One region of the Diaphorobacter sp. LI3 genome, then DNA from elsewhere that is predicted to be linked to it. Evidence: riboswitches for the same ligand, from Rfam matches in the RefSeq annotation. Region 1 holds a riboswitch; the other holds the start of a gene.
What was found. A riboswitch is a leader RNA that binds a small molecule or an ion and turns the genes downstream of it on or off. The one in region 1 is predicted to bind S-adenosylhomocysteine.
Positions count from the first base shown of each region.

Region 2: another riboswitch for S-adenosylhomocysteine. It lies ahead of metH (methionine synthase); the one in region 1 lies ahead of ahcY (adenosylhomocysteinase).

Region 1 is NZ_CP094346.1:3,731,219-3,734,477, forward strand. Features, by position in the region: gene ahcY (adenosylhomocysteinase) at 1-1,252, opposite strand, end outside; S-adenosyl-L-homocysteine riboswitch at 1,319-1,400, opposite strand; gene MRB47_RS17445 (peptide chain release factor 3) at 1,539-3,167, shown strand; gene MRB47_RS17450 (acyltransferase family protein) at 3,177-3,259, shown strand, end outside.
Region 2 is NZ_CP094346.1:185,480-188,738, forward strand. Features, by position in the region: gene MRB47_RS00860 (sigma-54 interaction domain-containing protein) at 76-1,428, shown strand; S-adenosyl-L-homocysteine riboswitch at 1,595-1,716, shown strand; gene metH (methionine synthase) at 1,747-3,259, shown strand, end outside.

The sequences.
Region 1 (3,259 bases):
GGGTGAACAGCTCGATCTGCGCGATGGTCTGGTTGGCGAACGAGTTGGACATCACGAAGCTGGGGTGGCCCGTGCCGCAGCCCAGGTTCACCAGGCGGCCCTTGGCCAGCAGGATGATGCGCTTGCCGTCCGGGAAGATCACGTGGTCCACCTGGGGCTTGATCTCTTCCCACTGGCAGTGCTCTTCGAGCTTGGCGACCTGGATCTCGTTGTCGAAGTGGCCGATGTTGCACACGATGGCCTGGTCCTTCATCGCTTTCATGTGCTCGAAGGTGATGACGTCGCGGTTGCCCGTGGTGGTCACGAAGATGTCGGCCTTGTCGGCGGCCCACTCCATGGTCACGACCTTGAAGCCTTCCATGGCAGCCTGCAGGGCGTTGATGGGGTCGATCTCGGTCACCCACACCTGGGCGCTCAGGGCGCGCAGCGCCTGGGCCGAGCCCTTGCCCACGTCGCCATAGCCCGCCACCACGGCCACCTTGCCGGCGATCATCACGTCGGTGGCGCGCTTGATGCCGTCCACCAGCGACTCGCGGCAGCCGTACAGGTTGTCGAACTTGCTCTTGGTCACCGAATCGTTCACGTTGATCGCACGGAACAGTAGCGTGCCCTTGGCCGACATTTCCTTGAGGCGGTGCACGCCGGTGGTGGTCTCTTCGGTCACGCCGATGATCTGGGCGCTCTTGCGGCTGTACCAGGTGCTGTCCTCGGCCAGCTTGGCCTTGATGGCGGCGAACAGGATGCGCTCTTCCTCGCTGCCGGGGTGGGCCAGCACGGAAGCGTCCTTCTCGGCGCGCTTGCCCAGGTGCATCAGCAGCGTGGCGTCGCCGCCGTCGTCCAGGATCATGTTCGGGCCTTCGCCCTCGCTGCCCTTGGGGCCGAAGTCGAAGATGCGGTGGGTGTAGTCCCAGTAGTCCACCAGGGTCTCGCCCTTGATGGCGAACACCGGCGTGCCGGTGGCGGCAATGGCGGCGGCGGCGTGATCCTGGGTGGAGAAGATGTTGCACGAGGCCCAGCGCACGTCGGCGCCCAGGGCCTTGAGCGTCTCGATCAGCACGGCCGTCTGGATGGTCATGTGCAGCGAGCCCGTGATGCGCGCGCCCTTCAGGGGCTGCTTGGCCGCGAATTCCTCGCGAATGGCCATCAGGCCGGGCATCTCGGTCTCGGCGATGCGGATTTCCTTGCGGCCCCAGTCGGCCAGGGAGATATCGGCAATCGCGGAGTCGGCTGGGGACTTGAGAACAGCGCTCATGGTGGTTTCCTTGATGGGTATCTGAAAAAACCGCGCCTGGGGGATGGGGCTCACCGCACCGCAAGGCGTGGGTGAGCGTCGTTGCTGGGTATGACTTCCGAGCCTCGCGCCCCGCCGTGCTGGGGACGCTGCAACGCTCCTCGGAAAGTGCAAGATTATACCGGTGCCCCCGCACCACGCGCCGCGCCGTAGAATCCCCGCCCAATGCCAGGGCGCTCCCGCAGGGTGCGCCCGCCTCTTCTCGCACCGGCCGTCGCGCACCGCGCGGCCCTCACCCAGAATCACTGTGTCGTACGCCCCAGAAACCCGGCGCCGCCGGACTTTTGCCATCATCTCCCACCCCGACGCCGGCAAGACCACGCTGACGGAAAAGCTGCTGCTGTTCTCCGGCGCCATCCAGATCGCCGGCGCCGTGAAGGGCCGCAAGGCCAGCCGCCACGCCACCTCCGACTGGATGGAAATCGAGAAGCAGCGCGGTATTTCGGTGGCGTCGAGCGTGATGCAGATGAGCTACCGCGACCACGTCATCAACCTGCTGGACACGCCGGGCCACAAGGACTTCTCGGAAGACACCTACCGCGTGCTCACGGCCGTCGATTCGGCCCTGATGGTGATCGACGCGGCCAACGGCGTGGAGGCGCAGACGCGCCGCCTGATCGAGGTCTGCCGCCAGCGCGACACGCCCATCATCACCTTCGTCAACAAGATGGACCGCGAGGTCCGCGACCCGCTCGACATCCTCGACGAGGTCGAGCGCGAGCTGGGCATGCCCTGCTGCCCCATCACCTGGCCCGTGGGCCAGGGCAAGAGCTTCGGCGGCATCATCAACCTGCGCACGCAAAGCATGACGGTCTTCCAGCCCGGCAGCGAAAAGCGCCCGCAGGACTTCGAGGTCATTCCGCTGGCCGATGCCGACAAGCTGCGCGCGCGCTTCGGTCAGGCCTTTGACGACGCACTGGAAAGCATGGAGCTGGCGCAAGGCGCCTCGGCGCCCTGGGACCATGAAGCCTTCCTGGCCGGCAAGCTCACACCGGTGTTTTTCGGCTCGGGCGTGAACAACTTCGGCGTGATGGAAGTGCTGGATGCGGTGGTGGACATGTCGCCCCCGCCCGGCCCGCGCAAGAGCTCGCTCATCGTCAACAAGCAGCCGGTGGAAAAAACCGTACTGCCCGAGGACGAGGGCTTTTCGGGCGTGGTGTTCAAGGTGCAGGCCAACATGGACGCCAACCACCGCGACCGCATCGCCTTCGTGCGCGTGGCCAGCGGCAAGTACACGCCCGGCATGAAGCTCAAGGTGCAGCGCACCGCCAAGGAACTGCGCCCCACCAGCGTGGTCACCTTCATGAGCCAGCGCCGCGAGGCGGTGGAAGAGGCCTACGCCGGCGACATCATCGGTTTCACCACGCACGGCGGCGTGCAGCTGGGCGACACCATCACCGACGGCGCCAACCTGCAATTCACCGGCCTGCCCTTCTTCGCCCCCGAAATGTTCATGACCGTGGTGCTGAAGAACCCGCTGCGCACCAAGCAACTACAGCAGGGCCTGATGCAACTGGGCGAGGAAGGCGCCATCCAGGTCTTCAAGCCCGAGGCCGGCGGCAACATGCTGCTGGGTGCCGTGGGCCAGCTGCAGTTCGAAGTGGTGCAACACCGTCTGAACACCGAATACGACTGCGACATCCGTCTGGAAGCCTGCCAGTACACGGGAGCCCGCTGGATCACCGCCGACACGCCGGCCGAACTGCGCGAGTTCGAGAACGCCTACCCCATGCGCATGGCGCGCGATGCGGCGGACACGCTGGCCTATCTGTGCACGAGCCCATATGACGTACGGCTGGCGCAGGAGCGGTTCCCAAAGATTCATTTCCATCCGCTGCGAGAGCATGCGGGGCTGGCGTTGCAAACGAGTGGTTGAGCATAAGCAATGACAGCGACCAAGACCGCACACCTGCCCAACAACTTCGACTTCATACGGATCGTGGCTGCGTCCATGGTCTTGCTGAGCCA
Region 2 (3,259 bases), 640 kb from region 1:
CCAAGGAGTCAGCGCTGCCATGGTGGACGGCAGAAACACTGCCAATGCATGCCATTTGTGACACCATATGTCACCATGGCCGACATCCCTGATCTTTCCCCCACCCCGGCGCAGGTGGCGCAGACCGCGCTGCTCGCCTCCTGGCTGGAGGGGCTGCCCGAGCCGCACATCCTGTTCGACCGCGGCTACCGCATCGTGGCCGCCAACGGCGCCTACCGTCGCCAGTTCGGCCAGGGCGCGCCGGTGGTGGGGCGCACCTGCCATGCGGTCTCGCACCATTCGCCCGTGCCGTGCGACCAGGCGGGCGAGACCTGCCCGCTGGCGCGCTCGCTCTTCAGTGGCCAGCGCGAGCGCGTGCTGCACCTGCACCACACCCCGGCGGGCGAGGAATATGTGCAGATCGAACTGGTGCCGCTGCGCGACGAGGCGGGCCAGCCCCAGTACTTTCTGGAGAAGATGGAGCCGCTGCGCATTGCCCAGGGGCAGCCGGGCGCGCTGGGCATGATCGGGCGCGCGCCCGCGTTCCAGGCCGTGCTGGAGCTGATCGCGCGCGTGGGCCCGTCGCAGGCCAGCGTGCTGCTGCTGGGCGAGTCGGGCACGGGCAAGGAGCTGGCCGCGCGCGCCGTGCACGAGGCCAGCCCGCGCGCGGGGCGGCCGCTGGTGGTGGTGGACTGCGCCAGCCTGCCCGAGACGCTGTTCGAGAGCGAACTGTTCGGCCACGAGCGTGGCGCCTTCACCGGCGCCCATGCCGCACGCGCCGGCCTGGTGGAGGCGGCGCACGGCGGCACGCTGTTCCTGGACGAGGTGGGCGACATCCCGCTCACCATGCAGGTCAAGCTGCTGCGTTTGCTGGAAAGCGGCACCTACCGCCGCGTGGGCCACACCGAGCTGCGCCGCGCGGACATCCGCCTGGTGGCGGCCACCCACCGCGACCTGCGCGCCATGGTGCGCGAGGGGCGGTTTCGCCAGGACCTGTACTACCGCCTGAGCACCTTTCCCATCCAGCTGCCCGCGCTGCGCGAACGCCCGCAGGACATTCCGCTGCTGGCGGAATCGCTCCTGCAGCGCGTGGCCGGGGGGCGGGGCCTGGTGCTTGCGCCCGCGGCGCTGCGCCGGCTGGCGCAGCACCCCTTCCCCGGCAACGTACGCGAGCTGCGCAACGTGCTGGAACGTGCCGCGCTGCTGACCGACGGCGCGGTGGTGACCGCCCATACGATCGAGCGCGCGCTCTCGTTCGATGCGCCCGCGGCGGCGCCGGCCCGCGCTGCGCAGCAGCCCGATCACGCCACCCTGCGTGACATCGAATCCGAGGCGCTGCGCGCGGCGCTGGCGGGGGGGGCCGCGTCGCGTCGCGAATTGGCGCGCGCCCTGGGGGTCAGCACGCGCACGCTGTACCGCAAGCTGCGACTGTTACGGGAGCAGGGCTGATGCTCCTTGTTTGATAGCTGTCAGCGATTGCTGTGATTGGCTTGCGGTCTGTTTTTACTTGAACCAACCACCGGCCCGTGTAGGGGCCATGTTCTGGGCGCACAGTGCACGTGGGGGTATATCCATATGCCTGCCCCCCAAAGGTGGGCCGCGTAGAATTCGACGCTTTCCCGAGGAGCGCTGCAGCGCCCGCCGGCCGGGGCCGCACAGGCGGCTCGCGCGTGGCGGCGTCAGGCTCGGGCCCACCGCGGCATGCAGCCGTGCGTGTACCAACGGCGCTCACCTGATGTGTCTGTTCTTGTTATCCAGGTGAGCCCCATGCCGTCGTCCGCCCCCGCATCTTCCGTCCCTTCGCACGCCGTGCCGCCCATGCGCCTGTCGGGGCTGGAGCCCGTGTTCATCGGCGAGGGGAGCTTGTTCGTCAACGTGGGCGAGCGCACCAACGTCACCGGCTCCAAGGCGTTCGCGCGCATGATTCTGAACGACCAGTACGAGCAGGCACTGTCGGTGGCGCGCCAGCAGGTGGAAAACGGCGCGCAGATCATCGACGTGAACATGGACGAGGCCATGCTGGACAGCAAGGCCGCGATGGTGCGCTTTCTGAACCTCATCGCCTCCGAGCCCGACATCGCCCGGGTGCCGGTGATGGTCGACTCCTCCAAGTGGGAGGTGATCGAGGCTGGCCTGCGCTGCCTGCAGGGCAAGGGCATCGTCAACTCCATCAGCCTCAAGGAAGGCGTGGAGAAGTTCAAGCACGAGGCCAAGCTCATCAAGCGCTACGGCGCCGCTGCCGTGGTCATGGCCTTCGACGAGCAGGGCCAGGCTGACAGCTACCAGCGCAAGATCGAGATCTGCGAGCGCGCCTACCGCATCCTGGTGGACGAGGTCGGTTTTCCACCCGAAGACATCATCTTCGACCCGAACATCTTCGCCATCGCCACGGGCATCGAAGAGCACGCCAACTACGCGGTCGATTTCATCGAGGCCGTGCGCTGGATCAAGCAGCATCTGCCGGGTGCCAAGGTGTCGGGCGGCGTGTCCAACGTGTCGTTCAGCTTCCGCGGCAACGAGCCGGTGCGCGAGGCGATCCACACCGTGTTCCTGTACCACGCCATCAAGGCCGGCATGGAAATGGGCATCGTCAACGCGGGCATGGTCGGCGTCTACGACGACCTCGACCCCGAGCTGCGCGAGCGTGTGGAAGACGTGGTGTTGAACCGCCGCCCCGACGCGGCCGAACGCCTGCTGGAGATCGCCGAGGCCGCCAAGGGCGCGGCCAAGGACGAGGGCAAGAAGCTCGAATGGCGCGGCACCCCCGACGCGCCCAAACCCGTGGGCGAGCGCCTGTCGCACGCGCTGGTGCACGGCATCACCGACTTCATCGTCGAAGACACCGAGGAGGCCTACCAGCAGATCGTGGTGCAAGGCGGTGGCCGCCCGCTGCACGTGATCGAAGGTCCGCTGATGGACGGCATGAACATCGTGGGCGACCTGTTCGGCGCGGGCAAGATGTTCCTGCCGCAGGTGGTCAAGAGCGCCCGCGTGATGAAGCAGGCCGTGGCCCACCTGATCCCTTACATCGAGGAAGAAAAGCGCCAGCAGGAAGTCGCCGGCCTGGATGTGTCCAGCAAGGGCAAGATCGTCATCGCCACCGTGAAGGGCGACGTGCATGACATCGGCAAGAACATCGTGACCGTCGTCCTGCAGTGCAACAACTTCGAGGTCATCAACATGGGCGTGATGGTGCCCTGCCATGAAATCCTGGCGCGCGCCAAGGCCGAAGGCGCGGACATCATCGGCCTGTCGGGCCTGATCACGCCCAGCCTGGAAG